One region of the Paracoccus sp. KR1-242 genome, then DNA from elsewhere that is predicted to be linked to it. Evidence: riboswitches for the same ligand, from Rfam matches in the RefSeq annotation. Region 1 holds a riboswitch; each other region holds the start of a gene.

Region 1 (10,368 bases):
TGGAACTCGGGTGGAAACTGTCTCGCAAGGGCTATAGACCGGGGGCGTGCAGCCGCGCAATCCGCGCCTGCCCCACGTCAGAGGTTTCGATGATCGAAGAAGACGAGCGCCACCACCCGATCCGTGACAGCCAGCAGGACGCCGTGGCCGCGCGCCAACTGCCCGACACGCCCCAGACCCGTGCGCCCGCCTATCGTCTTGCCTTTACCGACCACGAATTCCTGCTGCGCGAGGAACTGCGTCCCGTCCGGCTGCAGCTTGAACTGCTCAAGCCCGAGATGATCATGGATGCGCGCGGCATCCGCTCGACCATAGTGCTGTTCGGCGGTGCCCGCATCCCTTCGCCCGCGAAGCGCGACGGCGCGCGCACCCCGGCCCTGGCCGAGCTGTCGCGCTATTATGAGGAAGCCCGCCGGTTTGCCCGGATGATGACCGAGCGCAGCCTTGAAAGCTATGGCGCCGAAAACGTCATCTGCACCGGTGGCGGACCCGGCGTGATGGAGGCGGGAAACCTTGGCGCGCACGAGGCCGGGGGGGCGTCCATCGGCCTGTCGATCGTGCTTCCGCATGAACAGGCGCCGAACGAATTCGTGACGCCCGACCTGTGCTTCAACTTCCATTACTTCGCGATCAGGAAGATGCATTTCCTGATGCGCGCCAAGGCCGTGACGGTGTTCCCCGGCGGCTTCGGCACCATGGACGAGATGTTCGAGGCCCTGACCCTGATCCAGACCGGCCGCATGAAGCGTGTCCCCTTCATCCTGTTCGGTGCAGAATTCTGGAACCGGATCATCAACTGGGACGCGCTGGCCGAGGCCGGCACGATCAACCGCGAGGATCTGGGGCTGATCAGCTTTGTCGAAACCGCCGAGGAAGCGGTCGCAATCATCGACAACTGGGTCGTGCCCTGCCCCTGAGCGGGTGGGTCAGACCCGGTGATAGGGGCTGCCCCCCAGAATGGTGGTCGCGCGATAGATCTGTTCGGCCAGCATGACGCGGACCAGCATGTGCGGCCAGACCATGCGCCCAAAGCTGATCGCCAGATCGGCGCGGTCCCGCAGGGCCGGATCGATCCCGTCCGCGCCGCCGATGACAAAGGCGATGTCACGCGCCTGATCGCGGAAACCCGCAATCTTCTGGGCAAATTCGGGTGAAGTCAGCATCTGCCCGCGCTCGTCCATCACGACCAGCGCGGCACCGTCGGGGATCGCACGTTCCAGCAGCGGAGCCTCGGCGGCCATGCCGCCACCGCGCTTGTCCTCGACTTCGGAAATCGTGACCGGAGGCAGGCCAAGCGCGCGTCCGGCCTTGGCATGACGGTCAAGGTAATCGGCGATCAATTTCGCCTCGGGGCCCTGCCGCAGCCGCCCGACCGCGGCAATGACCATGCGCATCGTCTGTTCCGGTCAGTTCTGGGGCCGGCGGGCCTCTTCAGCCGCGTGATCTGCGCGCATCCGCTCAAGCGTGGCAGAACGCAGCGCATCCGCCGGCATCCACATCTTTTCAAGCTGATAGAATTCGCGCACTTCCGGGCGGAACAGGTGAACGATCACATCATCGGTGTCGATCAGGACCCAATCCCCGGTTTCCTTGCCCTCGATCCGGGCGGTGCGGCCGGTCTGTTCCTTCAGACGCTGCACCAGCTTTTCGGCGATGGCGGCCACCTGGCGCGACGAACGACCCGAGGCGATCACCATGTGATCGGCCATGGCAGAACGACCGCGCAGGTCGATGGTCACGACCTCTTCGGCCTTGTCGTCATCAAGCGAGGTGAGAATGCGGTCCAGTAGCTGATCGCTGCTCAGCTCGGACTCCGCGGTGGACGCAGCCGGCGAAGGGGCCGGCGAAGCGGTATTGGACAGGGGTTCATCCTCCGGTCATCGAGCCGAAAAACCCCGGCACTGGGTTCCATCAATGTAGCATGAATCGCCGTCCGCTCAATGTTCCGGGCCGGTTTTTGTTGACGATGACGCCGCGGGACAGGCGAAATCCCGCGGATTTTCCTGCCTCTCCGGGCAGTTGAGCCCGGACTGGACCCAGGCAAGCTGGTTCGTTTGAAGCCGCGTCATCTCGTCCCGGCGGTCGCTTGCCCCATCACGGACCAGCGCATCAAGCGCAAAAAGCGCCGCAATCACCAACGGAACCACCCGCAGCAGGATGCGAATCGTCATGTCCTGGCCCTCCATCCGACTGGGCCGGGATGATAACGCAGATGACACGAAGGGGAATTGACAGGCGCGTGTGTCGATATTGCCTGGCCCGTCAATTCATCGTAATACTGCCGCCATGCGAGGATTCGTCTATTTCGACATCCATGACCGCGCCCGCCTGCCGGGGCGGTTTTACGGCGAAAGCCTGTCCGTCACTGCACGACTTTGACGGTCGACGGCGCGTGCCAGCGCCCTGCCGCGTATCGCGGCGCCAATTTTCGCGTTTTCCCAGCTACTCTTTCGGAAAGAGAAAGCCATGACCGGCAACACCAATATGGGCGCACCGCGCACCCTCTACGACAAGATCTTCGACGCGCATGTGGTCGACCGTTCCGATGACGGGACCTGCATCCTTTATATCGACCGTCACCTGGTCCACGAAGTGACCTCGCCCCAGGCATTCGAAGGCCTGCGCATGGCCGGCCGCAAGGTGCGCCGCCCCGACCAGACCATCGCCGTGCCGGACCACAACGTTCCGACCACCGCCGACCGGGTGAACGGGATCGAAAACCCCGAGGGCCGCATCCAGGTCGCCGAACTGGACAAGAACGCGCGTGAATTCGGGCTGAACTATTACCCGATGTCGGATGTCCGCCAGGGCATCGTCCATATCGTCGGCCCGGAACAGGGCTGGACCCTGCCCGGCATGACCGTCGTCTGCGGCGACAGCCACACCGCGACGCATGGCGCCTTCGGCTCGCTTGCCCACGGCATCGGCACGTCCGAGGTGGAACACGTCCTGGCCACCCAGACGCTGATCCAGAAGAAGTCCAAGAACATGAAGGTCGAGATCACCGGCAAACTGCTGCCGGGTGTGACCGCCAAGGACATCACCCTGGCCGTCATCGGCAAGACCGGCACCGCCGGCGGCACCGGCTATGTCATCGAATATTGCGGCGAAGCGATCCGCGAGCTGTCGATGGAAGGTCGCATGACTGTCTGCAACATGGCGATCGAAGGCGGCGCACGCGCCGGTCTGATCGCCCCGGACGAAAAGACCTTCGCCTATGTGAACGGCCGCCCGCACGCCCCGAAAGGCGCTGCCTGGGAAGCCGCGCTGAACTGGTGGAGGACGCTCTACACCGACGAAGGCGCGCATTTCGACAAGGTCGTGACCATCCGCGGCGAAGATATCGCCCCCGTCGTGACCTGGGGTACCTCGCCCGAGGACGTGCTGGCGATCACCGACAAGGTTCCCGCCGCCGAAGACTTCGAGGGTGGCAAGGTCGAGGCCGCGCGCCGCAGCCTTGACTATATGGGTCTGCAGCCCGGCACCCCGCTGAACGAGATCAAGATCGACGCGGTCTTCATCGGGTCCTGCACCAACGGCCGGATCGAGGATCTGCGCGCCGCCGCCGGCATCCTCAAGGGCCAGCATCTGGCCGAGGGCGTGCGCGGCATGGTCGTGCCCGGCTCGGGTCTGGTTCGGCTTCAGGCCGAGGAAGAGGGTCTGGACAAGATCTTCACCGATGCCGGCTTCGAATGGCGCCTTGCCGGTTGCTCGATGTGTCTGGGCATGAACCCCGACCAGCTTGCCCCGGGCGAACGCTGCGCCGCGACCTCGAACCGCAACTTCGAAGGGCGGATGGGCCGTGGCGGACGCACGCACCTGATGTCGCCGATGATGGCGGCAGCAGCGGGCATCAAGGGCCACCTGACCGACGTGCGCGAATTCATGGCCGAGACCGTCTGACTTCGGCGCGGCGGGGCACCCTGCCCCGCCGCAGCAGAAGCACGGCGTTCACTGCAATCAGCACCAGCCCGGCATTCTCGAACCAGAAGTTGAAACGGATGTTCGCGAAATCCATGCTGATGAGACGGTCGACATGATGGAACCCCACCGCCCGCACCAGAACGAAGCCGCAAAGCACGGCAAGGCCCAGCAGGGCCAGGCCGTTTGCGTGCAACTGACCGGAAAGCGAGCGCAGGGCAACCAGCAGGGCGACCAGCACGATCAGAACCAGCACCGCGATGAAGGCGATCTGTACCAGCCAGCGCTGGTCATACCAGCCCTGCACATGTGCCAGACAGCGCCCCGTCGCGGTCAGCGCGGTTTGCAGGTCAAGCTGCTTGTTGATGGCCAGGAACGCCATGATCGCCGCGATCGTGCCCCACAAGCCGCGCGCCGCACCCTGCGGCTGGCGGCGCAGGACCATGATCGCCAGCACAAGGCATATCACATACGAGACCACCGTCAGCCAGCCGGTGATCTCGGGATCCCCGATCTGCGGCCTCCAGTCGCCAAAGATGCAATCGCTCAGGCCGGACAGGCCGGGGAAACCAAACATCGAACATACCTCACGGACGGTGGCAAACTGCCGTCGCCAAAAAGCTAACGGCCACCCACGCGGCCAGTCAATTCTGCGAGGAAGCAAATGGACAAGTTCACCACATTGACCGGGATCGCCGCTCCGATGCCGCTGGTCAATATCGACACCGACATGATCATCCCCAAGCAGTTCCTGAAAACGATCCATCGTTCGGGACTGGGCAAGAACCTGTTCGACGAGATGCGCTATGATTCCGAAGGCAATGAGGTTCCGGATTTCGTCCTGAACCAGCCCGCCTATCGGCAGTCGCAGATCATCGTCGCGGGCGACAATTTCGGCTGCGGGTCGTCGCGCGAACATGCGCCCTGGGCGCTGATGGATTTCGGCATCCGCTGCGTCATCTCGACCAGCTTCGCGGACATCTTCTTCAACAACTGCTTCAAGAACGGCATCCTTCCGATCGTCATGCCCAAGGAAGTCGTCGACGTGCTGATGGAGGACGCCCGCAAGGGGGCGAATGCCCGCATGACCGTCGATCTGGAAAATCAGGTCGTCACCACCTCGGACGGGCAAAGCTTCGCGTTCGAGGTCGACGCCTTCCGCAAGCATTGCATGCTGGAAGGGCTGGATGACATCGGCCTGACGATGGAGAAATCCGGCTCGATCGACAGCTTCGAGACCCAGATGGCCCAGAGCCGCCCTTGGGTCTAAGGGCGCTTGCCGGGGCGGTCCTTCTGGCCGCCCTGGGTTCCGCCACCGCGGCCGCGCCCCTGCGGATCGCCACGTTCAGCCCCGACCTGTCGCGAGACGGGCCGGGGCTTCTTTTGCGCGATCTTGGCCGCACGGACGCCCAGATCGACGCGGTCGTCCGGGTGATCGCTGAAACCCGACCCGATATCCTGCTGCTGACAGGTTTCGACTGGGATCTGGACGGGCTGGCCTTGGCCGCCTTCCGCGCCCGGTTGTCGGCGGCTGGCGCGGATTATCCGCACAGTTTCTCGGCCCGTCCCAACGCGGGCATGCCCAGCGGGCTGGATCTGGATGGAAACGGCAGGGCCGGGACCGCCAATGACCGGCAGGGCTTTGGCCGCTTTTCCGGGCAGGGCGGCATGGCGATACTGTCGCGTCACCCGATCGGCCCGGTCCTTGACCACTCGGCGTTCCTGTGGCGCGATCTGCCCGGCAATCTGATGCCCCCGGCCGCGCCCGAGGTGGCGGCCGTGCAGCGCCTGTCCTCAGTCGCACATTGGGACGCGACGCTGACCGTCGCGGGAAAGCCGCTGCACCTGCTGGCCATGGCGGCCTCGCCCCCGGTTTTCGACGGGCCCGAGGATCGCAACGGCAGGCGCAACCATGACGAGTTGGCCTTCTGGCTGGACCGGCTGCCCGGCGCGCCCTTCGTGCTGGCGGGGCAAGCTGAACATCGACGCTGCCGACAGCGAGGGGCGCCCCGATGCGCTGGCCCGGATGATGGCGCGCGTGACCGATTCCCTGCCCGCAAGCGAAGGTGGCAGGGCCGCCGGCAGCGCGGGCGTGAACGCGGCGCAAAAGGGCGACCCAGCGTTGGATACCGGCGACTGGCCCGACGACAAGCCGCCCGGAAACCTGCGCGTCGATTACGTCCTGCCGCAAAAGGGCCTGAAGGTGCTTGGCTCGGGCGTCTTCTGGCCCGCGACGGGCGAACTGGCGCAGGTGGCGCTGGCGGCCTCCAGCCATCGGCTGGTCTGGGTCGATATCGACTGGCCGCCCGCCGAGCGGTGAGCTGACCTAGAACTCGACCCCCGGCTGCGCCTTGATGCCCGCGCGGAAGGGATGCTTTACCGCCTCCATCTCGGTCACGAGATCGGCGGCCTCGATCAGGGCCGGATCGGCATTGCGCCCGGTCAGCACGACATGGGTCATCGGCGGCTTCTCACGTTGCAGGAAATCCAGCACCTCCCCCACCTGCAGATAGCCATAGCGGAGCGCGATGTTGATCTCGTCCAGCAGGACCATGCGGATGCGGGGGTCGCGGATCAGCTCTTGCGCCTTGTCCCAGCCCGCGCGCGCCGCAGCAATGTCGCGGTCGCGATCCTGGGTTTCCCAGGTGAAGCCCTCGCCCATCGCGTGAAACTGGCACAGATCGCCGAAATGCCCGGTCAGCAACCGCCGCTCGCCCGTGTCCCATGCGCCCTTGATGAACTGCACTACCGCGCAGGGCATGTCATGGGCGATGCATCGCAGGATCATCCCGAAACCCGAGGACGACTTGCCCTTGCCCTTGCCGGTATGAACGATGACCAGCCCCTTTTCGCCGGTCTTGTCCTGCATCATCCGGTCTCGGGCGGCCTTGATCCGGGCCATCTTCTCGGAATGGCGGGTATTCCCTTCGGCTGACATCGCGACTCCCTTGCTTGACAAGTGCGGGCGCCCGGCGCACTTCTTTGCCTGCGCTGGTCCTGCCTTATGGCAGGCTAAGAGGGAATGCGACAGGCCTTGGCCTGGAAAGCAGCCGCCCCCGCGACCGTGACCGGAAAGGTCGCCCTATGCCACTGGCTTCGGCCGGGAAGGTGGGCCGACCGTTGGCGAAAGCCTGAATCCGCAAGCCGGGAGACCTGCCTGCGCCTTGTTTGACCGGCGGACGGGGTGTTCCTGCTTGGGTTCGTGGCACGAATCCCGTGCCCGCATACCCGCACCGCGCCCGCCACATGGAAATGAAGGGCGCATGGACGTTTCATTGCTTGTCTGCACCACCTGCCGCGCCGGCCAGCCGGTCCTGGATGGCCAGCCCGTCGCGGGCGCAAGGCTGCATGCTGCGCTGGACGGCGTGGCCCCGCCTCCGGGCGTCCGCATCATTCCCGTCGAATGCCTCTCGGCCTGCAACAGCGGCTCGGCCATCGCGCTCAGCGGGCCGGGCCGGTGGAGCTATGTCTATGGCCGGATGGAGATCGCGGACGTGCCCGAGATCCTTCAGGGCGCGGCCGCCTATGCCGCCAGCGCCGACGGCATCGTGCCATGGCGCGACCGCGTCGCGATTTTCCGCAAGCGCAGCATCGCGCGCATTCCTCCGATTGGGTGAAAGATGACCGACCTGACCAAGACCCCCGTCACCGTGATCACAGGCTTCCTTGGCGCGGGCAAGACCACGCTGATCCGGCACCTGATGCAGAACCCGCAGGGCAAGCGGCTTGCCGTTCTGGTCAACGAATTCGGCACCGTGGGCGTCGACGGCGACATCCTGAAATCCTGCGCGGATGAAAGCTGCCCGGTCGAGAACATCGTCGAGCTGTCGAATGGCTGCATCTGCTGCACCGTCGCCGACGACTTCATCCCGACGCTGGAAGCACTGATGGCCCTGCCCCGGAAGCCGGACCACATCCTGATCGAGACCTCGGGGCTGGCGCTGCCCAAGCCCTTGCTGAAGGCCTTCGACTGGCCTGCCATCCGTTCGCGCATCACCGTCGACGGCGTCATCACCCTGGCCGATGCCGAGGCGGTGGCCGCGGGCCGCTTTGCCCCGGACGAGGACGCAGTGCAGGCCCAGCGCGAGGCGGATGAAAGCCTGGACCACGAAACGCCGCTGTCCGAGGTATTCGAGGACCAGATCGCCTGCGCCGATCTTGTCCTGCTGACCAAGGCCGATCTGGCGGGAGAGGCCGGCCTTGCCGCCGCCCGCGCCGTGGTCGAGGCCGAGGCGCCGCGCAAGCTGCCGATTCTGTCCTTGTCCGAGGGTGTGATCGATCCGCGCGTGATCCTGGGCCTGAAGGCCGCCGCCGAAGATGACCTGTATGCCCGCCCCAGCCACCATGACGGCGCGGATGACCACGAGCATGACGATTTCGATTCCGTCGTGATCGACCTGCCCGAGATCGCCGATCCCGCCGACCTGTCGGATCGGATCGCCCGGCTGGCGCGTGAACGGAACATCCTGCGGGTCAAAGGCCATGTCGCCGTCGCGGGCAAACCCATGCGCCTGCTGGTGCAGGCCGTGGGTGCGCGGGTCCGCCACCAGTTCGACCGCCCCTGGGGCGACAGCCCGCGCCAGTCGCGCCTTGTCGTCATTGCCGAACATGACGACATCGACGAAGCCGCGATCCGGCACATCCTGACGGCCTGACCCATGCATGTCGTCTTCCGCGAAAGCCGTGGGCTTGAGGAGACCGAGGTTCCGACGGACCCCGGCCAGACCTCTGCCGACATGGTCGTGCTGTCCTTTTCGGACAGCGACCTTGGTGCTTTCGCGGCAGGCTGGCATCGGGGCGGGCTGCCCTCGCTTCGTCTGTGCAATCTTTCGGCCCTGCGCCACCCCCTGTCGGTCGACCAGTATTGCGAGACGGTCCTGTCCGGCGCGCGCGCCGTTCTGGTCCGCCTGATCGGGGGCGAGGGGTATTGGCCCTATGGCATCGCCAGCCTTCAGGATCTTGCCCGGCGGCGGGGCATCGCGCTGGCCATCCTGCCCGGCGACGGGCACGAGGACGCCACCCTCGACCGCCTCTCGACCCTGCCGGTGCCGGTGCTGCGCAGACTGGCCGCGCTTTGCGACAGTGGCGGCGCTGACGCGGCCCGCAGCGCGCTGGCCGTGTTGGCCGCATCCGCGGGACTGGACGGGCCAGAGGTCGCGGATGCGCCCACCGTCCCGACTTTTGGCTTCCATGATCCGGATGCCGGGATATTGGCCGCGCCACTTGTCGGGCCGCGCCCGGTTCTTGTCAGCTTCTACCGCAGCTATCTGACCAGCGCCGATCTTGACCCGGTCGACGCCCTGATCCGGGCGCTGCGGCAAGCGGGCTTTGCCGCGACCGGGGTCTTTGCCCCCTCGCTGAAATCCCCCGGTTTTGGGGAATGGCTTGCCCCGCACCTGCCCGGACTGGCCGCGGTGGTGAACATGACCGCGTTTTCGGCACGGGACGACGCTGGCGCGACGCCCTTTGACGGCGCGGATTTCCCGGTATTTCAGGTGGCGCTTGCCACCTCGACGCGCGATCTGTGGCTTGGGGAAGAGCGCGGGCTGTCCGCCGCCGATCTTGCCATGCATGTCGTCCTGCCCGAAATCGACGGACGGATCTTTCTGGGCGTGGTCAGCTTCAAGGCCACCCAGCCGCGCGATCCGGTCCTGCAATTCTCGCGCCAGATCCACAGGGCCGATCCGGCGCGCATCGCGGCGGCGGTGGCAAGGTTCGCGGGCTGGCACCGGCTGCGCGCGCCGGTGGCACAAGCGGCGGCACGGGCGGTGGTCTTGTCCACCTATCCCGGAAAGCCCCATCAGCTGGCGCATGCCGTCGGGCTGGACGCGCTGGCCTCGTGCGGCGCGATGCTGGGCATTCCACATCACGATCTTGGGCAGCGGCTGATGCGCGAACGCCTGGACTGGCCGCTTGCGGATTATTGCACCACGCTGGCAGCCCTTCCCCCCCGCCTGCAGGACGATCTGGCAAAGACCTGGGGCGATCCGGCGGCTGACCCTGCGGTGCAGGACGGGGTCTTCCGCTTTGCCGCGATCCGACACGGGGATGCGCTGGTCGCGCTGCAACCCGAAAGGGCCGAGGTCGCCACCCGGTCCGAGGACTATCACGACCTGATTCGCGTGCCCCGCCATGGCTATGTCGCCTTTCACCTGTGGCTACGGCAGCAGGTTCGGGTCATCATCCACATGGGCGCGCATGGTACGCTGGAATGGCTGCCCGGCAAGGCGGTGGCCCTGTCCGACGATTGCTGGCCCGAGGCGCTGCTGGGCGACCTGCCGGTGACCTATCCCTTCATCGTCAACGACCCCGGCGAGGCGGCGCAGGCCAAGCGTCGGCTTGGCGCGATCACGCTGGGCCACCTGCCCCCGCCTTTGGTCGATTCCGGCCTGCCGGAAACCCTTGCCGGGCTGGAACGCCTGCTGGACGAATATTCGACCGCCGACG
Region 2 (10,368 bases), on a different contig from region 1:
TTGCTGTTCCTGCTGGGCCTGCTGATCCTGCTGAAAGCATTCGGCCGCGCGGACGAGCCTTTTGGCAGGGTCGCCTGGCGCGGCCTGATGTTCATCCTGCCCGCGCCGGTCTTCTTCGGACTGACGGTGCGCGGACTGGGCTTCGTTCCGGCGCTGTTCCTGACGACACTGATCGCCGCGCAGGCCTCGGTTCGGATGCGACCGCTTTACGCGCTGGTGCTGGCGCTGGCGGTCACGGTGCTGTCGACGCTGATCTTCAGCTATGGGCTGGGCCTGCCCTTCCGCCGCTTCGGCCCTTGGCTTCAGTTCTGAGGAGGGCGGCATGGATCTTCTCAGCAACCTTGCCCTTGGCTTTTCGGTCGCCTCGTCTCTGGCGAACCTGGCCTTCTGCCTGATCGGGGTCATCCTTGGCACACTGATCGGCGTGCTTCCGGGGATCGGCGCGACGGCCACCATCGCCATGCTTCTGCCGATCACGTTCCAGCTTGAACCGGTCAGTTCGCTGATCATGCTCGCCGGGATCTATTATGGCGCGCAATACGGCGGCTCGACCACTGCGATCCTGATCAACATGCCGGGCGAAAGTTCGTCCGCCGTGACGGCGATCGACGGCTATCAGATGGCTCGGAAAGGCCGCGCCGGAACTGCGCTTGCGACGGCCGCAATCGGGTCGTTCTTTGCCGGCACGGTCGCGACTTTCCTTGTCGCGATCTTTGCACCACCCCTGACCACCATCGCGCTGAAATTCGGCGCGGCCGAGTATTTCAGCCTGATGGTGATGGGTCTGGTGATGTCGGTGGCCCTTGCCCATGGCTCGGTCCTCAAGGCGCTGGCCATGGTCGTGCTTGGCCTGCTGCTGGGCCTTGTGGGAACCGACATCTATACCGGCGCGCCGCGCTTCACGCTGGGCATCACCCAATATGCCGACGGGCTGAATTTCGTGGCCCTGGCCGTCGGCGTCTTCGGCATCGCCGAGATCCTGCGCAATCTTGAAGATGAGCATGATCGAGAAGTGATGACCAAAAACATCAACCGTCTGTTCCCGACGCGCGACGAGCTGCGCGAGATGATCGGCCCGATCCTGCGCGGCACCGCCGTTGGCTCGGTCCTGGGCATCCTGCCCGGCGGGGGCGCGATCCTGGCCAGCTTTGCCAGCTATACCGTGGAAAAGAAGCTGTCCAAGCACCCCGAGGAATTCGGCAAGGGCGCCCTTGCTGGCGTCGCGGGACCGGAAAGCGCGAACAATGCCGGCGCGCAGACCAGCTTCATTCCGCTGCTGACGCTGGGCATTCCCGCAAACCCGGTCATGGCGCTGATGATCGGCGCGATGATCATCCAGGGCATCGTGCCGGGTCCGAACGTCGTCAGCGAACAGCCTGCGTTGTTCTGGGGCATCATCGCCAGCATGTGGATCGGGAACCTGATGCTGGTCATCCTGAACCTGCCGCTGATCGGGCTGTGGGTCAAACTGCTGACGGTGCCCTATTACGTGCTGTTCCCGATCATCATGGCGATGTGTTCGATCGGGGTCTATTCGGTCGCCTCGAACACCTATGACCTTTACGCCGTCGCGTTCTTCGGGCTGCTCGGCTATGCGATGACCAAGCTGCGCTGCGAACCCGCGCCGCTGCTTCTGGGTTTCGTCCTTGGCCCCCTGCTGGAAGAGAACCTGCGCCGGGCCATGATCCTGTCACGGGGCGATCCAACCACCTTCATCACCCGTCCGATCAGCGCCACGCTGCTTCTGATGGCCGCCGCGATCCTGGTGCTGGTCTTCCTGCCCCAGATCCGCAAGCGCCGGGACGAGGTCTTTACCGAAAGCGACGCCTGAGGTCGCGATAGAATGGGAGGAGAAACATGATGCTGAAAATCACCCGGCGCCTTCTTCTGGGCGCCGCAATGGCCGCAGGGCTGGCCGGGGCCGCGGCCGCCGCGTTCCCCGACCGCCCGATCACGCTGGTGATCCCCTTCGCGGCCGGCGGCTCGACCGACGTGGTCGGGCGCATCGTCGCCGACCGGATGGGGCAGGCCCTTGGCCAGCAGGTGGTGGTCCAGAACGTGGGCGGCGCAGGCGGCAGTCTGGGCGCGCAGCAGGTCGCCAAGGCCGATCCCGACGGCTACACGATCCTGATGGGCACGGTCGCGACCCATGCGTTGAACCCGCTGATCCTGAAGCAGAAGCCCTATGACCCGGTCACGGATTTCGCGCCGATCTCGCTTCTGGTGCTGGTCCCGAACGTGCTGGCGGTGAACCCGGAATTGCCGGTCAAGACCGTGCAGGAGCTGATCGACCTGGCGAAAAAAGACCCGCTGGCCTATGCCTCGTCGGGGAACGGGACACCGCTGCACCTGTCGGGCGAGTTGTTCAAGTCGATGGCTGGCGTCGATATCACGCATATCCCCTATAAGGGCTCGGGTCCGGCGCTGACTGATGTTCTGGGCAACCAGGTGCCGATCATCTTCGACAATCTGCCGTCTTCCTCGGGCCATATCACCAGTGGCAAGCTGCGGGCGCTGGGGGTGACGACCAAGGAACGCGTGCCCTCGTTCCCGGATATCCCGGCCATTGCCGAAACGCTGCCGGGATATGAAACCTACAGCTGGAACGCGCTTTTCGCGCCCACCGGAACCCCGCCCGAGGCCATTGCCGCGTTGAACAAGGCCGCGCTGGAGGCCATGGCCGACCCGGCGGTCGTGGCCCGCATGGGCGAATTCTCGGCCAGCATCGTCGCCTCCAGCCCCGAGGAACTGGCCGAGCACGTCAAGGCCGAGATGGCGAAATGGGAGCCGGTCGTGAAGGCCGCGAATGTCAGCCTGGACTGAAGCGCCACATCCCGAAACCACGGCCCGGAGATCCTCTCTCCGGGCCGTTTTCGTTTGCGGACGCGCGATACGGCCGGTGCCGCCAAAGCCGTGCCGCAAGTCTGCTTGACAGAGCCCGCAATCCTGCGCCAACACAGGAACGCTTCGGTTTCCGGCGGTACTGCCGTCGGATCAAAAGGGAATGCGGTGCGCCGAAAGGCCATGCCGCGGCTGCCCCCGCAACTGTAGGCGGTGAGCGAAGGCCGACGACGCCACTGGGAAACACCCGGGAAGGCCGGCCCGAGCAGCGATCCGCAAGCCAGGAGACCTGCCGCAGCACTCACCCATTTCCGGCGCGGGGCGCGCCGTGAAAGCGGCCATTCCGCAGAGGTGAAGATCACCGGCCTGTGGCAGGGACCCCGGTTCCCGTCGCGGGCAATCCGCAGCGGCAGGCTCCGGCCTGCACAGGAAAGGCCAAGGCATGAAGTTGCGCCATCTGTTTTCCACCGCCGTCACCGCCACTCTTCTGCCCGCCGTCGCCCCCGCGCAGGATGTGGTGACGCTGGACCCGGTCATCCTGTCGGCCGGCTTCGCGCCGATCGCCGGGGACGCCTATGGCCGCGCGTTCACCGTCATCACCTCGGACGAGATGGAGGCGCGGGGCATCGCCACGATCCAGGATGCCCTGCGCGCGGTGCCGGGCGTTTCGGTTTCAAGCACCGGATCGACCCATACCCAGGTCCGCATCCGCGGCGGCGAAGCAGATCACACCCTGATCCTGATCGACGGGATCGAGGCCACGGGCGGAGCGGATGAGTACATCCTGAGCGGTTTGGAAACCGCCAATGTCGAGCGGATCGAGGTCCTGCGCGGCCCGCAATCAGTCTATTATGGATCGAACGCCTCGGCTGGCGTGATCAACATCATCACCCGAAAGGGCGGCGAGGGGCTGTCCTATGGCGGCGCGGTCGAGGTTGGAAACGGTGCCTCTGCCTCGGCCTATGCCAGCCGGAACGGATCTCGCGGCGGGCTGGCGGTGAATCTGTCCGCGAAGGACGACCACGGGTTCGACCAGTCGGGCGATGGCGGCGAAAAGGACGGGCTGACCCGCAAGACGATCGGCCTGTCCGGCTGGTTCCAGGCGACCGACGACCTGCGGCTGGGTGCCACACTGCGGCGGGCGACCGAAACCTATGACTATGATGCCGAAAATTACAGCGCCACCACCGCCGACGAATATGTCGTCGACGATCCCGGCCTGTTTGGCGACCGGGACGAATTCCAGGGCGCGACCTGGGCCGAACTGTCGATGCTGGACGGACGGCTGACGCAGCGCCTGGAATATCAGGACAGCATCTTCAAGCAGAGCCTGCAGGGCGAAAACGAGACACGGGGCGAAACCCGCAAGCTGAAGTACCGGCTGAGTTTCGGGTTGGACGGCCTTGCCGTCGACGAAGCCCACCACCTTCTGAACGTCATGGTCGAGGGGCAAAAGGACGAGGCCTCGACCGCGCCGGATTTCGACCGCGAGATGACCTCGCTGGCCGTCGAGTACCGGGCGTTCCTTGACAATGGCATCGATCTGCAGGCCGGGATCCGTCATGACGACAACAGGGTCTTCGACGACTTCACCAGCTGGAACATCGGCCTGTCCTGGCAGATTCCAGACCGCCCATTCCGGCTTCATGCCTCGGCCGGGGCGGGGATGGTCAATCCCTCGTTCTTCGAGCTTTACGCCAATGACGCCTACAGCGTCGGCAATCCCTTTCTCGCCCCCGAGAAGAACCGCGGCTTCGACCTTGGGATCGAGGCCGAACTGCCCAATGGATTGGGCAGCATCGACGTGACCTATTTCAACGAGCGGCTTGAGGACGAGATCACCTATGTCTACGGCGCCGCCCCGGATGGCCGGGCCAGCTATGTGAACCAGTCGGGAGAAAGCCCGCGCCAAGGGATCGAGGCCAGCGCCCGGATCAAACCCACCGCGAACCTGGACCTTGCGCTGAGCTATACCTATCTGGACGCAAAGAATCCCGACGGCTCGATCGAAATCCGGCGTCCGCGCAATGAATTCGGACTGTCCGCCACGCTTGCTGTGCTGGAAGGCCGCGGCCAGGTCACCGCCGATTTCCGCCACGTCTCGGGCAATTTCGACACGCGCTTCTTCGGCGACTATGCGACGGCCGAACTGCCGGCCTATAACCTTGTGAACCTGTCGGCGGGCTATGACCTGACCGAACGGGTGCGGGTGACAGGGCGGGTCGTGAACCTTTTCGACAGCGAGTATTCGGACGTCTGGGGCTTTGCCTCGCAGGGTCGTACGCTTTATGCGGGGCTGCAGGCCCGATGGTAAGGTCCGGGCTTCTGGCACTGGCGCTGGCGCTGCCTTGCGCCGTTCCCGCGCGGGCCGATGTCCCACAACGGGTCGTGTCGATGAACCTGTGCACCGATCAGCTGGCCATGCTGCTGGCGGGACCGGGACAGCTTGTGTCGGTGTCGCGCCATGCGGGCGATCCCTCGACCTCAGCGATGGCGGATCAGGCGCGGGCCTTTCCCGCCAATGGCGGCACCGCCGAAGAGATCTATCTGCTGCGCCCCGATCTTGTACTGGCGGGCGATTACACCAACCCCGTCACCCTTGCGATGCTGCAAAGGCTGGGCATTCGGGTCGAAACCTTTCCGGCGGATGAAACCGTCGCCGGGATCCGCGACAACCTGCGCCGCATGGGCGAACTGCTGGGGCGCGAACCTGCCGCCGGGGATGCAATCCGGGATTTCGACCGCGACCTGGCCCGGCTGGACGACGCCCCGCCGGGTCCACGCCCGCTTGCCGCGCTTTACGCCGCCAATGGCTACAGCTCGGGCAGCCTGACCTTGCCCGGCCAGATCATCGCGCTGGCCGGATTCGAAAACCTTGCCGACCGCAGGGGGATCGCCGCCGGGGGCTACCTGCCACTGGAAACGCTGCTGCTGTCCGGTGCCGACCTGCTGGTCAAGGGGCGGCGTTATCCCGGTCGCTCTCGCGCCGAAGAGCCGCTGGACCACCCCGCCCTGCGGGAGCTTGCGCGTCGCCTGCCCTCGACACCGATGAACGACCCCGAATGGGTGTGCGGCACCCCCTTTGTCCTCAATGCCGTCGCCCGGCTTCGGGACCAGCGCCTGGCCATGCCGGAGGCGAAATGATCCGCGCAAGCTATCCCCGCCTACTTGCGCTGCTGGCCCTGCTGGTCGTGGCGCTCTTCGTTGCATCGCTTTTGATCGGCCCCGCGGGGGTTCGCCCCGGCCCCGCCCTCGCGGCGCTGCTGGGTCACGGCGACGAGATGCTGGCGCTGGTCATGCGCGAGATCCGGCTGCCGCGCGCCATTCTGGGCGTGCTTGTCGGGGCGGCGCTTGGCATGTCTGGCGCGGTCCTTCAGGGTTTTCTGCGCAACCCGCTGGCCGAGCCGGGGTTGATCGGGACCAGCGCCTCGGCCGCGCTGGGGGCCGTGCTTGCGATCCATACCGGCCTGTCGCTGGCCTTTCCTCTGGCGCTGCCGCTGGCGGCGCTGGCCGGGGCACTGGTTTCGGTCCTGCTGGTGCTGATACTGGCCGGCGCGCGGGGCGGAGCGCTGGCGCTGATCCTTGCGGGCATCGCGATTTCGGCCCTGGCGGGTGCCGCGACCTCGCTGGTGCTGAACCTGTCGCCCAACCCCTTTGCCGCCAACGAGATCATTTTCTGGACGCTGGGATCGCTGGCCGACAGGTCCATGCTGCATGTCTGGATCGTCCTGCCCTTCCTGCTGGCCGGCTTTGCCCTGCTGGTGCCGATCACGGGACAGCTGGATGCGTTGACACTGGGCGAGGATGCGGCCGCGTCGATGGGCGTCGACCTTCGCAGGCTGCGATTGTTGCTGGTCGCCGGCACAGCGGCGCTGGTCGGTGGCGCCACCGCGGTTGCGGGAACCATCGGCTTCGTCGGTCTGGTGGTACCGCATGTGCTGCGTCACGCGGTGGGTGCGCGCCCTTCGCGCCTGCTGCCTGCCTCGGCGCTTGGCGGGGCGGCGATGGTGCTGGCGGCCGATGTCGCGGTGCGCCTGATCCTGCCCGAACGCGACCTGAAGCTGGGCGTGCTGACGGCGCTGGTCGGCGCGCCATTCTTTCTGCGCCTGATCCTGAAGACACGGGGGAACGCGCTATGACCGGGTTGGTTTTGTCCGGCCTGTCATGCCGTCACGGCCGCCGTGTCGTGATCGACGGCATAGACCTGGCCCTGCAACCGGGCGAGTTCGTGGGACTGATCGGCCCCAATGGCGCGGGCAAGACCACACTTTTGCGCGCGGCACAGGGATTGCTGCCTTTCGCCGGGCAATCCTCTCTGGCCGCGCTGCCGCCGCGTGAACGCGCGCGCGCGGCCGCCTTCATGCCGCAGGGACGCGAGATCGCCTGGCCGGTCTCGGTCGAGGCGCTGGTCTCGCTCGGGCGCATCGCCCATCCCGACGCCGCGGCCGAGGTCGACCGACTTGCCACCGATCGCGCCATCGCCGCGCTGGGGCTGGACAGGCTGCGCCACCGCAGCGCCACCACCTTGTCGGGGGGCGAGCAGGCCCGCGCACTGCTGGCCCGCGCCTTGGCTCAGGAAACGCCGCTTCTGATCGCGGACGAACCGATCTCGGGGCTGGATCCGGCCGCGCAGATCGAGGTCATGCAGATGTTCCGCCAGCTTGCGTCGCAAGGGCGCACGGTGCTTGCTTCGCTTCACGACCTGGGGCTGGCGGCGCGCCATTGCACACGACTGGTCCTGCTGCACCAGGGTCGCATCGCGGCGGACGGGCCGCCACGCGCGGTCCTGACGACGCGCAACCTGGCCGATTGCTTCGGCATCGCGGCCCATGTCGAAGAGGCCCCGCAGGGCCTGATCGTCCAGCTTCTGGGTCGCGCCGCCCGGGACACCTGATCCGTCCGGGCGGCGGCAGGATCAGATGATGATCAAGTCGTTTGCCAGCGCCTGGATATTGGTCAGGTTCTCGACCGTCAGGCTGTGGCCATTGCCGAAGTTGAAGACCACGTCGCCATCGGCGACGGTGGCAAGGCGCAGCACTTGCGCCACCGATCTGGGCGCGCCGCCCCACAGCGCGTCGTCGATCTGGATCGTGTCGATGTCGTTCTGAAAGTCCATGATCCGGTCCCGCCCGGCATTGAACAGGAAGACATCCGCCCCCGCGCCGCCCCACAGGCTGTCGTTCCCGGCATTCCCGCTGAGCATGTCATTGCCGCCCAGTCCCCGAAGCTGGTTCGCGTTGGCATTGCCGTAGATCACGTTCGCCTCGGCATTGCCGGTGCCGTTGATCGCGGCGGTTCCCGTCAGGCGCAACTGTTCGAGCGCGGACCCCAAGGTGAAGCTTGCAGCGGAATTGACAAGGTCGATGCCGCCGTTCGCCTGCTCGACGATCACGTCCAGAGCATCGACGTGGTAGACATCGTTCCCGATGCCCCCGACCAGCGTATCGCGCCCCGCCCCGCCGATCAGCGTGTCGTTGCCGCCCCCGCCGTTCAGCACGTCGTTCCCGGCATTGCCCCAAATGGTGTTGTTGAAGGCGTTGCCCGAGACCCGGTCGTTGCCCGAACCGGCCTGCAGGTTTTCAAGCCGCGTATCCGTCATGATCGAGATGTTGCCGACCAGCCCATAGGCGTCCGAAATTCCGCCGCCCGCCATCACGATCCGCTGGTTCGTCGTGTCGCTGCGCAGGTCAAGCGTGTCGACCCCGCCATCATCCACGATGGTAAAGGTGATGTCATTGCGGGTGGCCGGAGAGGCGAGCAGGTTTGAGATCCGGGTATAGTTCCCCCCGGCATTGCTGTGCTCGCCATAGATCGTGTTTCCCGTGCGCAGGTCCGCATGCCCGTAAAGCACGCGCATCGCGGCAACATCCGCCATCATGGCCGAGGTGACAAAGGCGGTATCGGCATGGATGTAGGGATTTTCGTCCTGGCTGAAATAGGACATCACCGATGCCTGCCAGCTGTCGTTGCGAAACAGGTTGTCGACCCCGAAGCTTGCCGAGCCGTTATAGTTGCCGGCATGACCCAGCCCCAGCGCGTGGCCGATCTCGTGGATATAGGTCTGGAAGGAATAGGTCGCGAAACCCGATCCATAGGCGCGAAGCCAGTCCAGCCCGATATTCACGCTCGAGCTGTCGATGGTGCCGCCAAAGGTGGTGCTGGTGGCATAAGCACCGGAATAGCGGTCGTCGATGACGATGTCCGCGGTGCCGCTGGCCGGATTGGTGTTGAAGCGGATGCCGGTCGCGTCGGTCCAGGCCTGCAGCGCCGCGACGGCAAGTCGGCGACCGTCTGCGTTCAGGCCCGAGATATCGACTTTCAGCACCTCGCCCGGATCGACGTCGAAGGCCCGCCGCGTCTCTCCCCGATCCTGCCAGAACCCGTCGGTCAACTGCCGGGCGATCTGCGGGATCGTGTAGGTGGGAACGGTATTTGTCGCGATGCGCAGCGAATAACCGCCCGAATCGGACCAGCTATAGGCTGCCGCGTCCAGGTAATATGTCCCCGCCTGGGCAATCGTCACGACGGCACGAGAGTTCAGCCCCGAGCCGCCATCGTCATTCGAGGCAATGACCGCTCCGTTCGCCGAATGGATGCGAAGATAAGGATCGCTCAGCGAGTTGGCCCCGTTTCCGTTCAGCGTGACGACATAGACCCCCGGTTGAAGGTTGACACGCACCCAATCGGCATCCCCACCGCGACCGATCGAGCCGTTGAACGTGTCCCCGACACTCATCGTATGGGTCGTGGTCGTGTTTGCACGGGCATCGGTTCCCTCGACCCGAACGGCGCGCGGAACGTCCTGTGACGTTGCAGATCCAAGGATCGCATCGCGCAGCAGGTCAGTGGCAAGGGTCATCGAAGGCTCCTGAAGAATGGGAAATCACGGAAAAAGGCCCGTCCGGCGGACAAGGGCGCGGGCGAAGTCTTCCAGCTGTCCGGGTGCAAGCCCGTCCCGGTCCATGGCGACGGTTTCTCCGGTCTCGCCCTGCTGGCGCTGACCGTTCCTGACCAGATCGATCCGCGCGCGAAGCGTGTCGGGACGGGGGGATTGCGCAACAAGGACAAGGGCAGGATCGGCATCAGACAGGCCGCCGCGGCGGGATAATTCCGCGCGGACCGCCGCGCAAAGCTGCTCGGCCCCCGCTCCCTCAACCTCGCAGTTCAGGGACAGGGGTTCACTGGCAAGGGTCGGGGCAGAACCAAGAAGAAGCAAAAGCAGACAACCGGACAAGGCATTGGGCATAAGGATTCGGTCGCTTCTCGCTTGGCAACGAATCCATCTTAATCAATGCCTTCGCCGTCACGCCACCTGTCTATTTCGTCGATTTTTGGACAACCTGGGCGTGCATGAAATGCGCCCGCCCGCGGCAGGTTTTCCAACATATAGGGGAAATCGGGAAAATGGTCGGAGCGAGAGGATTCGAACCTCCGACCCCCTGCTCCCGAAGCAGGTGCGCTACCAGGCTGCGCTACGCTCCGACCGTGGAGCGGCAGGTAGCCCGGCCAACGCGGGAATGCAAGGGG
Region 3 (10,368 bases), on a different contig from region 1:
GACGCAACGAAGGCGTGCGGACGAACGTGAAAGCCCGCGCATTTCCCTGCAAGATTGCCCGCGACTGTCGACGCTAACATATCCGCACGTCCGGGTTCCCCGGATCCAATGACGAACATGGAGCATGGCGAAATGAGTTTTGTCACCACATCCGACGGCATCCAGATCTTTTACAAGAGCTTCGGCGAGGGTCGCCCGATCCTGTTTTCCCATGGTTGGCCGCTGACCGCCGATGCCTGGGAAACGCAGATGCTGTTCTTCGGCGAAAGGGGCTTTCGCGTCATTGCCCATGATCGCCGCAGCCACGGCCGCTCGCAGCAGACCTGGGACGGCAACAACATGGACCGCTATGCGGATGACCTTGCCGACCTGATCGAGTCGCTGGACCTGAAGGACGCGATCCTGATCGGTCATTCCACCGGCGGGGGCGAGGTCGCGCATTATCTGGGTCGTCACGGAACGTCGCGGGTTTCAGCTGCCGTGCTGGTTGGCGCCGTGCCGCCGCTGATGCTGAAGACCACCGCCAATCCCGACGGCTTGCCTGTCGATGTCTTCGACAGTATCCGCGCCGGGGTGGCCGCGAACCGCTCGCAATTCTTCAAGGATCTGGCGCTTCCCTTCTACGGCTTCAACCGCGACGGCGTGACGGTCGGCACCGGTCTGCGCGATTCCTTCTGGCTGCAGGGGATGATGGGCGGCCTGAAGGGGCTGTACGACTGCATCCATGAGTTCTCGGAAGTCGATTACACCGAAGACCTGAAGAAGATCGACGTGCCGGTGCTGTTCATCCACGGCGATGACGACCAGATCGTGCCGATCGGGGCGGCGGCGAAAAAGGCCGTGAACCTGGTGCCCAATGGCACGCTGAAGGTCTATCCCGGCAAACCGCACGGCTTGGCCGAGACTGACCCCGAACAGTTCAACCACGACGTTCTGGCCTTCATCAACGCCCTCTGAACCGCAGATCGCGGCAGGGCAAGAACGCTGACCGCAAGCGGTAGCCTCTGCTTGCGCGTCCCCCAGCTCCGATCCCTTGTTCGACGCTGGGGCAGGGGCGAAGGCAGGCCGGTTCATACGCGGATCCAAGCGGGCATACAGGACGGCTCGGCGCGGGATGCCACGCCGATCTGCCGAGCTGTCGATTGCACGCGGCTTCCGATCAGGGCGGCCGGACCATCCGCCAGCCGGCGGGCAACCCCGCATGGGATCCGCCGGCGCATCTGCTGAGACCACGATCGCGGCCGAGGTCACGCACCGTCGCGCTTGCCGCCGCTGACAGGTCAGGCCATGCCTGTGATTGCCTGTTTCGCGGTCCAGCAGAAAGGCTTGCCATGCAGATCCCCGACCAGACCCGGCGCGCGCATTCACCCGATCCCGCGCGCCCCTCGGCCTGGAGCCCGTTTCGCTATCCGGCCTTCTCACTTCTGTGGACGGTTACGCTGATTTCGAACATCGGGACATGGATGAACGATGTCGGTGCGGGCTGGCTGATGACCGAGCTGAGCCATTCACCATCCAAAATCGCGCTGGTGCAGGCGGCGACGACGGCGCCCGTCTTCCTGTTCGTCCTGCTGGCGGGGGCCTTGGCCGACCGCGTCGACAAGCGCCGCTACCTGATCGGGGTGAACCTGATGGTGCTGCTGGTCGTGACCGCGCTGGCGATCGTGACAGCGACCGGGCTGATGTCGGCACGCCTGCTGCTGGCCTTCGCCTTTGCCCTGGGGACCGGTACGGCCTTCATGGCCCCGGCCATGCAGGCCCTGGTGCCCATGCTGGTCCCGCGCGAGCATCTGTCACCGGCCATTGCGCTGAATTCTCTGGGGGTCAAAATCGGCCGCGCCGTCGGACCGATTGTGGCGGGGGTGCTGATCTCCTCGATCGGGCTGGCATCTCCGTTTATCGCCAGCGCGATCGGCACGATGGCGATCGTCGCGGCGCTCATGATGTGGCGGCCCGCGCCTGCGCCGCCGCACCACCTGCCGGCCGAGCCTTTCGCGGAATCGATCCTGACCGGATTGCGCCATGCCGCGCATAACGATGCGCTGAAGGCGACCCTGTTGCGGGCCTTTGGCTTCTTCAGCTTCGCCAGCGCTTACTGGGCGTTGCTGCCGCTGATCGCGCGCAGCCTGCCGGGCGGGAGCGCCAGCCTTTACGGGCTGCTTCTGGGCGCGGTCGGAGCGGGCGCGGTGATTGGCGCGCTGCTGCTGCCGTATATCCGCGAAAAGGTCGGCATCAACCGCCTGACTGAGGGCGGCACGATTGTCGCCGCGACCGCGATGCTTCTGATGGGTCTGGCCTGGGGCAGCGTGCCCGCGATTGTAGCGGCACTGCTGGCGGGCTTCGGCTGGATTACGGTGCTGACCAGCCTGAATGTCTCGGCCCAGATGGCACTGGCGAACTGGGTCCGGGCGCGCGGCCTGTCGGTCGCGCTGATGGTTTTTTACGGCAGCATGGCGGCGGGCGCGACCTTTTGGGGACAGGTCGCCTCATTGACCTCGGCACGGCTGGCGCTGGTTCTGGCCGCCGGGGGCGCGGTAATGGCGATCCCGCTGACCCGGTGCGCACGGCTGGGCCAGGGCGAAGGGCGCGACCTGATCCCGCCTATGGGCTGACCGCTACCGGGCCTGACGTGCGCTGGGCGAAAGCGGCGACCGTGGTCGGGTCACGGTCACGCCGACCTATGAAATCGACCCGGACCAGATCGAGGCGTTTCGGCCTGTCAGGTGAACCCTATCGTGGCTGGGATGTCCCGATGAAGGACAGGGCCGCTTCAGGACTGCAGCGCCGCGTCCTGTCGGGCCGGGGGCACGGCCTTTTCTCGACCCAGCGACCTTCCCAGATTGCAATCGAAAAGAATGTCGCTGCCAAGCGAATAGACACGCGTTTCCGGCCGCATCGCCTGCGCAAGCGTCTGGATCGGGTCGCGCGTAGTCAGCCCCTGCGGACCGGCCCCAATGATGACCGGCGCGACAGTCACCAGCAGCCGGTCGATCAGCCCGGCTTCAAGGAAACCGGCGATGGTGCGCCCCCCGCCCTCGACCAGCAGCGTACCAAGCCCGGCGCGCCGCAAGGCGGTCATGATCGCGGCCGGAGAAATCCAGCCCCCGCTGGGCGTCAGCCGGATCACCTCGATCCCTCGGGGCCGGGGACGGTCGACGCCCTGCACGATGATGCGGCGGATCCCGTCCCCACGCAGCGGCATGGCCTCGTCCGGCAGGCGGCCCTGTGGGTCGATGACGATGCGGGCGGGGTCGCCACCTTCGCAATGGCGCACGGTCAGGCGGGGATCGTCATGCAGCGCGGTCCGGACGCCGATCACCACCCCGTCGACCAGCGCCCGCAACCTGTGCAGATGCGAAAGTCCGTCCGGTCCCGACACGTCGCGCGCGTCACCCGAGGGGGTGGCGATGCGACCATCCAGCGATTGCCCGATCTGAGCCAGCGTCAGCGGGCCGGCATCGCGGCGCGCAAGGGGTCCGTACAACTGCAAGGCCGCTTCCTCTTCCGCGGACAGATGGCCGTTCAGTGCCTCTTTGCCTCGCGCCGAGCGAAGGTTCAGGATCCGTTGCCAGATCCGCGGCGTGACCTCGATGCGCTGCATCATGTTCCCCCCTTTTCAGTCATGCCGCGCGGGGCGGCAGGGCCAGCATGTCGGTATGGCCGACCCGGCATGCACCCTTGGCGATGGCCGCAATCCGCGATTGAAGCCAGGTTTCGGTTGCCTCGCAACCGGCCTCGGCCGCGGCGGTCGCAATGCCTTGCAGCAGTTCGACCTGCAATTCCCTCTGGTCCGGGCCAAGCTGCCAGGCGCTGGGCGCGCTGTGGACCACAAAGCCCGACGCATCGAACAGTTCCACCGCATGTGCCGCAGCCTCGGGTCCAGAGGCGGCGCCAAGCCCCTTGTCACCCTGCTGATGGCGGTTGAAGGCGGCGGTGACGACAGCGTCCCCGGGCAGTTCCGGGCGCCACTCCATCGCGCCGTCAAAGGTCAGCGCGGCATAAAAGGGCAGCGAGCGCGTCGCCAGTTCCCCGGCCAGGTCCGCGATCCAATCCGCCGGGCAAAGATCAAGCAGGGCCGAGGCCGTCACCATAGTCGCGCCGTCCAGCGGCAGGCGGGCCTGATCGCCCAGATCGCCCGGATGCAGGGTGATGCCGTCACCGGCCGGAATTCGGGCAAGCAGGTCGGGGTCGCTGTCCACCATGCGCCAGTGCGCGCCGCCCGGCAAAAGCCCCGACATGGCGCGCATCGTCGCCCCTGTGCCGCAGCCCAGATCCACGATCAGCGGGCATGGCCCGGCGGCAGTGGCGGCCTTTCGCAGCAGCGCGCCGTCGCGGGCCTGCCGGTCGGCCGGTTCGCGCAGGTCAAGCCATGTCGCGGGAAATGCCATGTCAGATCGCACCCTCATACCAGGCCGAGGCGAGATGGCTTTCCTGCAGCGTCACCCGCAGGCGCGCGATGCGACCCTGGTCACCCAGCTCTCCGGCCCGGACAGAGGTCGCTATCCGGTCGAAGACGATCTGGCATAGGAACTCGGTCGTGGTGAATTTCCCCTGAAATTCCGGCACTTCGTCAAGGTTCTTGTAGCGCAGCGTGGCCAGCGCCCCGGCCAGCGCCTGACTGGCAAGACCGATATCGACCACGACCCCGGTTTCGTCCAACGTCTCGGCGCAGAAGGCCACGTCGACGGTATAGGTCGCTCCATGCATTGCCTGCGCCGGACCGAAGGCCGGGTGAGGCAGCGAATGGGCGATCATGATGTGGTCGCGGACTTCGACGGCGAACATGCGGCTCCTTTCCCGGTCAGTACCGGATGCGATGGCAAAGCGTGTCGGGATCGGCGAGGATGGCCGGAAAGGCCTGCGGCATCTGCCGAAAAGGGGTCTCGCCCGAAATCAGCAGGTCAAGCCGGGGATCGTCCAGCAGCGAGATGGCCTTGGCCAACCGACGCCCGTGGCTCCAGCGCGGGGCGCGGGCCGGGGGCAGGCCGCCGACCTGCGAGCTGACAAGGCGCAGCCGACGGCTGTGGAATGTCGCGCCCAGCGGCAGGGCAACCGGCCGGTCGCCGTGCCAACTTGCCTCGACCACGGTGGCATCCATGCCCGCCACGGCCAGCGCCCCCACCAGTCCTTCGGCCGAGGCGCTGCAGTTGATCGCGACATCCTGGTCCTGAGGCGCATTGCTGGGTGCGCAAAAGGTGCAGCCCAGAGCCTCGGCCAAGGGACGCCGTGCGGGCAGGGGGTCGATCATCACGACCTCTGCCCCCGGGAGCCGGGTGGCGAGTGCGCCGATCAACAGCCCGACAAGGCCTGCGCCGAAAATTGCAATCCTGTCCCCCGCCGCAGCCCCGCTGTCCCACAATACGTTCAGTGCGGTTTCCATGTTCGCCGCCAGCACTGCGCGGCCCGGCGGCACGGCATCCGGCAGGGGAAGAAGCTGCGCTTCGGGCAGACGAAACCGGTCCTGATGGGGAAAAAGCGCGAACACAGAACGCCCCGCCATGGCGCCCTCGGTCGCTTGCCCGACGGCGGCATAGCCGTATTTCACTGGAAAGGGGAAATCGCCTTCCTGAAATGGCGCGCGCATCCGCCAGGCCTCGTCGGGGGGCACCCGACCCTGAGAGATCAGCCGCTCGGTCCCACGACTGATGCCGGAAAAAGCGGTCTCGACAAGAACGCCGTGGCCCAAGGCGGCGGGCTGGATCCGGGCTTCACCCGGCGCGCTCCACCATAGGGCCAAGGCCGTCATCCCCGCGGGACCTGCGATGCGAAAGGCGGGAAGAAGCGGCGGGAAGGGGACATGTCATCCGGACCGGAATGGAGATTGGCCCCATCAAACGTCGGTTTGGCCCGATTTGTTCCCCCGAATCGGGCAGGGCATCCGGTTTGCGGTTGACCCGGCCAAATCATGCCGGAATGTTGGCCGGGCACGAGGTGTCGACCGCAATGCGGACGACATGGGAACAGGACGGGATATCCCGAATCCAACCGCCCCCGCGACTGTGAGCGGCGAGCCGAACCTGAACTGCCACTGTGACCTGCGGTCATGGGAAGGCGAGGCAAGGCTGCGACCCGCGAGTCAGGAGACCGACCTCGCGCCACATCGCAACCGCCGTCGGGGATGACGGTAAGGAGAAACGACCATGCATATCGAACCGGGCCTCGTCTCAGGGGCCAAGATCATCCTGAGCTACGCCACAGCCGCAGCGGCTGGGGCCTATACGCTGAAACTGGCCGCCGCATCGCTGCGGGCCGAGGGGGCAGCCTCACTTGCGCTGCGCTCAACGCTGGCCACCGCCGCCGTCTTCGTCTTTTTCGAGGTGCTGCCGCATCACCCGGTCGGAGTGTCCGAGGTGCACCTGATCCTTGGATCGACGATCTTCCTGCTGTTCGGCGCGGCGCCCGCAGCCATCGGGCTGGCGCTGGGGCTGCTGATCCAGGGGATGTTCTTCGCTCCCTTCGACTTGCCGCAATACGGGATGAACGTGACAACGCTGATGTTCCCGCTGTTCGCGGTGCGGGCGCTGGCCGCGCGCATCGTCGCGCCGGGAACGGCCTATGTCGATCTGAAGTATCGGCAGGCCCTGGCGCTATCCACTGCCTATCAGGGGGGTGTCGTGCTGTGGGTCGCCTTCTGGGCCGTCTATGGCGCAGGGGCGGGGGCCGGGAACCTGGCGGCGATCGCCAGCTTTGGCGCGGCCTATATGCTGGTGGTCGTGGTCGAGCCGCTGGCCGATCTTGCTGTGCTGGCTGTCGCCAAGGCGCTGAAAGGGCCAGCAGGGATCGCACGGGGCGCGGGCCCTGCGCTGTTCGTCACCCCAAGGCTGCACCATCCCGCCTGATCGACGGGCAAAGGGCGGGGCGGTTCAGCCCTGCCCACGCGCCAGCCGAAGCTGTTCGCGGTATCGGGTCTGGCTGTTCTTCAGATGGGTCCGCATGGCGCGGCGTGCCTCGTCCGGGTCGGCATTCTGGATGGCCGACAGGATCGCACCGTGTTCCTGCTCCAACACGCGCGTGTAATCCGGCGGGGTCGAGATGTCGCCATCGCGGTGCAGCATCCGGCGCGGGATTATGGCGATGCCGATCAGGCTGAGCATCTCGCTGAATCGGGGATTGTTGGCCGCCTGTGCGATCGCCAGGTGAAAGGCGAAATCGGCATCGGCGGTAGGCTTGTCTTCGCGGGCAAGCGTGGTCAGGCGCTGAAACGCCTCGATGATGTCTTCCTCTTGCGCGGGAGAGCGGCGCTGCGCGGCAAGAGCGGCCGCGTCGCCTTCCAGTGCGGTGCGCAGTTCCAGGATCTCGATGATCGACGAGACGCGGTCGGTATCGATGTCGCGGAACTGGGGCGTGGTTTCCGCCGCGGCCAGGACAAAGACGCCCGCGCCCTGCTTCGGCTCGACAATGCCATCGGCCCGCAGGGCGGCGACGGCTTCACGGATGACCGTGCGGCTGACGCCGAAATCCTGCGTCAGCCGGGATTCCGAAGGCAGGCGGTCGCCCGCCTTGTAAACGCCCGACTGGATCTGGCGGCGCAATTCGTCGCGCACCGTGACCACCAGCGTTGCGCCGGGGGGCGTGACGCCGTCTTCGGTTTTCATCCTTGGGCCCATTCCTTGTCCACCATGTCTGGCACCGGATAATCCCCCGCCGCCCCCGATTGAAGCCCCGAGGGGCCGGGTCAGCCGCGCGGTTCGTCTTCCTTGTAGATCGGGAACTGCGTGAAGACGCCGCCCTGGTATTTCATCAGCGGTGCATCGGCCGGCGGGCGTGGCGTGCTGGCGTCGATGCGGGCGCGGTATTCCTCGGCATTGTCCTTGGGGGTCCAGCCCAGCCAGTCCAGGTGGCTGTTGTCCCACCAGCTTGCGTCATTGGCGGAGGCGCCCCAGATCACCGGGCACCCGAGGTTTGGCACGGTAAAGACCGCGCGGATCAGCGACAGGAAATCCCCGCGCGAGAACCAGCTGGCCAGCATTCGGTGGTTTTCAGGCTCGGCCGTGCAGGATCCGATCCTGACCAGCGCGGTTTCCTGGCCGAACTTCTCGAAATACATGCGGGCGATCGCCTCTCCGAAGACCTTGGAGACGCCGTAAAGCCCGTCCGGTCGGAAGGGGACATCCGCGGTCAGCCGCTCCGTCTGCGGATAGAAGCCGATGGTGTGGTTCGAGCTGGCGAACAGGATGCGCGGCTGACCATGCGCGCGGGCAGCTTCGTAAAGGTTGTAAAGCCCGATGATGTTGGCCTGAAGGATCGGGGCAAAGGGCGTCTCGACCGAGATCCCACCCAGATGCAGGATCGCGTCGCAATCCTTGACCAGTGCATCGACTGCGGCAGCATCGCCAAGGTCGCATTGCACGACTTCGTCGCCGGGCAGGGTGTCAGGGACGGGGGTAATGTCCGACAGCCGCAGGACTTCCGCGAATTCACGCAATTGCGGTGTCAGCGCGCGGCCCAAGGTGCCCGCTGCGCCGGTGATGAGAAGTCGCTTGACCATGTAGGCCCCCTGCCTGGTGTCCCTGGTCCCGCGGCGGTGGGGGCGGGATGCCGCTTCTCATCGACCGATGGACCTTGACGCAGTCAACATATAATACAACAAGTGTCAACCTATATGATGTAACTCCTACAGGAGGATTCGATGCTGACCGTCGAGACCCGTCACGCTGTCCATCCCGAACAGGCCAAGGGCATGGATACCAATGCCCTGCGCCGCCATTTCCTGGCGTCGGACATGTTCCGCGATGGCGAGATCCGGCTGATCTATACCCATTACGACCGCTTCGTGATGGGGGCAGCGGTGCCCGCGGGCGGCAGCCTCGTGCTGGATCAGGTGGACGAGACCAAGACGCCCAACTTCCTTGACCGTCGCGAAATGGGCATCGTCAACGTTGGCGATACGGGCACGGTTGCCGCGGGCGGCGAAAGCTGGACGCTGGAACGTGGCGACGTGCTTTACCTGGGCATGGGCGCGGGCGCGGTGACGTTCTCGGGGCAGGGGCGGTTCTATATCACATCCTGCCCTGCGCATCACACCTATCCCAACAAGCTGGTCCGCCTTGCCGACAGCAAGCAGGTGAAGCTGGGGGCAAGCGAGACCTCGAACAAGCGCACGATCAACCAGTTCATCCACCCGCTGGTCATGGAAAGCTGCCAGCTTGTGCTGGGCTATACCCGGCTTGAGGATGGTTCTGTATGGAACACCATTCCCAGCCACATCCACGACCGCCGGATGGAAGCCTATCTGTATTTCGGCATGGAGCCGCAATCGCGTGTCCTGCATCTGATGGGCGAGCCGCAGGAAACGCGTCACCTGTTCATCGGCAATGAAGAAGGTGCGATTTCTCCGCCCTGGTCGATCCACTCGGGCGCGGGCATCGGCTCTTATACCTTCATCTGGGCGATGGCGGGAGACAACGTCGATTACACCGACATGGACTTCATCCAGCCGGAGGATCTGCGTTGAATCCGTTCTCGCTGGAAGGTCGCAAGGCGCTGGTGACCGGTGCCAATACCGGGCTGGGCCAGGCGATTGCCGTGGGTCTGGCGCAGGCCGGGGCCGAGGTTGTCTGTGCCGCGCGTCGCAGCACCGAAGAAACCCTGTCGCAGATCGCTGCGGCAGGGGGCAAGGGCAGCGAGTTGCTGATCGATTTTGCCGATCCGCTGGCCGCGAAGGACATCTTCGCGGGGCAGGGCTACGATGTCCTGATCAACAATGCCGGGATCATCCGTCGCGCCGATGCGGTCGAGTTCGGCGAGGCCGATTGGGACGACGTGATGGACGTCAACCTCAAGGCGGTCTTCTTTACCTGTCAGGCCTTTGCCAAAGAGCTGATCGGGCAGGGCAAGCCGGGCAGCATTGTCAACATCGCCTCGCTGCTGAGCTTCCAAGGCGGCATTCGCGTGCCGTCGTATACCGCCAGCAAGCATGGTGTCGCGGGGCTGACGAAGCTGATGGCGAATGAATGGGCCGCCAAGGGCGTCAACGTCAACGCGATCGCGCCGGGCTATATCGAGACCAACAATACCGAGGCGCTGCGCAACGATCCCGATCGCAGCCGCTCGATCCTCGAGCGCATCCCGGCCGGGCGCTGGGGTCATCCCGAGGATATCGCCGGTACCGCGGTCTATCTGTGCTCTCCCGCCGCCGCATATGTTCATGGCGCGGTGCTGAATGTCGACGGCGGCTGGCTCGCTCGATAGGTCATCACACAAGTTGTATGATAAGTTGTTGACACAGGCCGGACGACTCGTGTAATCGTCCGGCAGCATCAGAAGAGGATTCCCCATGACGCCCGAACAGCTGAAATCCGCGCTTGGCTCTGGCCTGCTGTCCTTCCCCGTGACCCATTTTGACGCCCAGGGAAAATTCGCCGGCGA

The links. Region 1 has a riboswitch for cobalamin ahead of ACO2Q4_RS18265 (DUF1636 domain-containing protein). Riboswitches for the same ligand answer to the same signal wherever they lie in the genome.
Region 2: linked by a shared signal. The riboswitch ahead of ACO2Q4_RS01945 (TonB-dependent receptor plug domain-containing protein) and the one ahead of ACO2Q4_RS18265 (DUF1636 domain-containing protein) in region 1 are both predicted to bind cobalamin.
Region 3: linked by a shared signal. The riboswitch ahead of ACO2Q4_RS15130 (energy-coupling factor ABC transporter permease) and the one ahead of ACO2Q4_RS18265 (DUF1636 domain-containing protein) in region 1 are both predicted to bind cobalamin.

The regions. Positions count from the first base shown of each region.
Region 1 covers NZ_JBMSED010000012.1:146,889-157,256, forward strand. The annotation lists gene ACO2Q4_RS18215 (LOG family protein) at 90-917, shown strand; gene rlmH (23S rRNA (pseudouridine(1915)-N(3))-methyltransferase RlmH) at 927-1,394, opposite strand; gene rsfS (ribosome silencing factor) at 1,407-1,862, opposite strand; gene ACO2Q4_RS18230 (hypothetical protein) at 1,938-2,171, opposite strand; gene leuC (3-isopropylmalate dehydratase large subunit) at 2,485-3,903, shown strand; gene ACO2Q4_RS18240 (hypothetical protein) at 3,884-4,498, opposite strand; gene leuD (3-isopropylmalate dehydratase small subunit) at 4,586-5,191, shown strand; partial or broken gene ACO2Q4_RS18250 (endonuclease/exonuclease/phosphatase family protein) at 5,353-5,832, shown strand; gene ACO2Q4_RS18255 (hypothetical protein) at 5,834-6,241, shown strand; gene cobO (cob(I)yrinic acid a,c-diamide adenosyltransferase) at 6,248-6,859, opposite strand; cobalamin riboswitch at 6,897-7,096, shown strand; gene ACO2Q4_RS18265 (DUF1636 domain-containing protein) at 7,185-7,538, shown strand; gene cobW (cobalamin biosynthesis protein CobW) at 7,542-8,576, shown strand; gene cobN (cobaltochelatase subunit CobN) at 8,580-10,368, shown strand, end outside.
Region 2 covers NZ_JBMSED010000001.1:390,188-400,555, reverse strand. The annotation lists gene ACO2Q4_RS01960 (tripartite tricarboxylate transporter TctB family protein) at 1-312, shown strand, start outside; gene ACO2Q4_RS01955 (tripartite tricarboxylate transporter permease) at 323-1,831, shown strand; gene ACO2Q4_RS01950 (Bug family tripartite tricarboxylate transporter substrate binding protein) at 1,861-2,823, shown strand; cobalamin riboswitch at 2,952-3,152, shown strand; gene ACO2Q4_RS01945 (TonB-dependent receptor plug domain-containing protein) at 3,284-5,155, shown strand; gene ACO2Q4_RS01940 (ABC transporter substrate-binding protein) at 5,149-5,985, shown strand; gene ACO2Q4_RS01935 (FecCD family ABC transporter permease) at 5,982-6,980, shown strand; gene ACO2Q4_RS01930 (ABC transporter ATP-binding protein) at 6,977-7,735, shown strand; gene ACO2Q4_RS01925 (M10 family metallopeptidase) at 7,757-9,700, opposite strand; gene ACO2Q4_RS01920 (hypothetical protein) at 9,725-10,087, opposite strand; tRNA gene ACO2Q4_RS01915 (tRNA-Pro) at 10,247-10,323, opposite strand.
Region 3 covers NZ_JBMSED010000009.1:221,983-232,350, reverse strand. The annotation lists gene ACO2Q4_RS15165 (helix-turn-helix transcriptional regulator) at 1-2, shown strand, start outside; gene ACO2Q4_RS15160 (alpha/beta fold hydrolase) at 133-957, shown strand; gene ACO2Q4_RS15155 (MFS transporter) at 1,332-2,612, shown strand; gene ACO2Q4_RS15150 (RibD family protein) at 2,771-3,604, opposite strand; gene ACO2Q4_RS15145 (class I SAM-dependent methyltransferase) at 3,621-4,388, opposite strand; gene ACO2Q4_RS15140 (6-pyruvoyl trahydropterin synthase family protein) at 4,390-4,785, opposite strand; gene ACO2Q4_RS15135 (zinc-dependent alcohol dehydrogenase) at 4,802-5,746, opposite strand; cobalamin riboswitch at 5,913-6,107, shown strand; gene ACO2Q4_RS15130 (energy-coupling factor ABC transporter permease) at 6,141-6,839, shown strand; gene ACO2Q4_RS15125 (FadR/GntR family transcriptional regulator) at 6,864-7,595, opposite strand; gene ACO2Q4_RS15120 (NAD-dependent epimerase/dehydratase family protein) at 7,676-8,488, opposite strand; gene kduI (5-dehydro-4-deoxy-D-glucuronate isomerase) at 8,630-9,454, shown strand; gene kduD (2-dehydro-3-deoxy-D-gluconate 5-dehydrogenase KduD) at 9,451-10,191, shown strand; gene kdgD (5-dehydro-4-deoxyglucarate dehydratase) at 10,277-10,368, shown strand, end outside.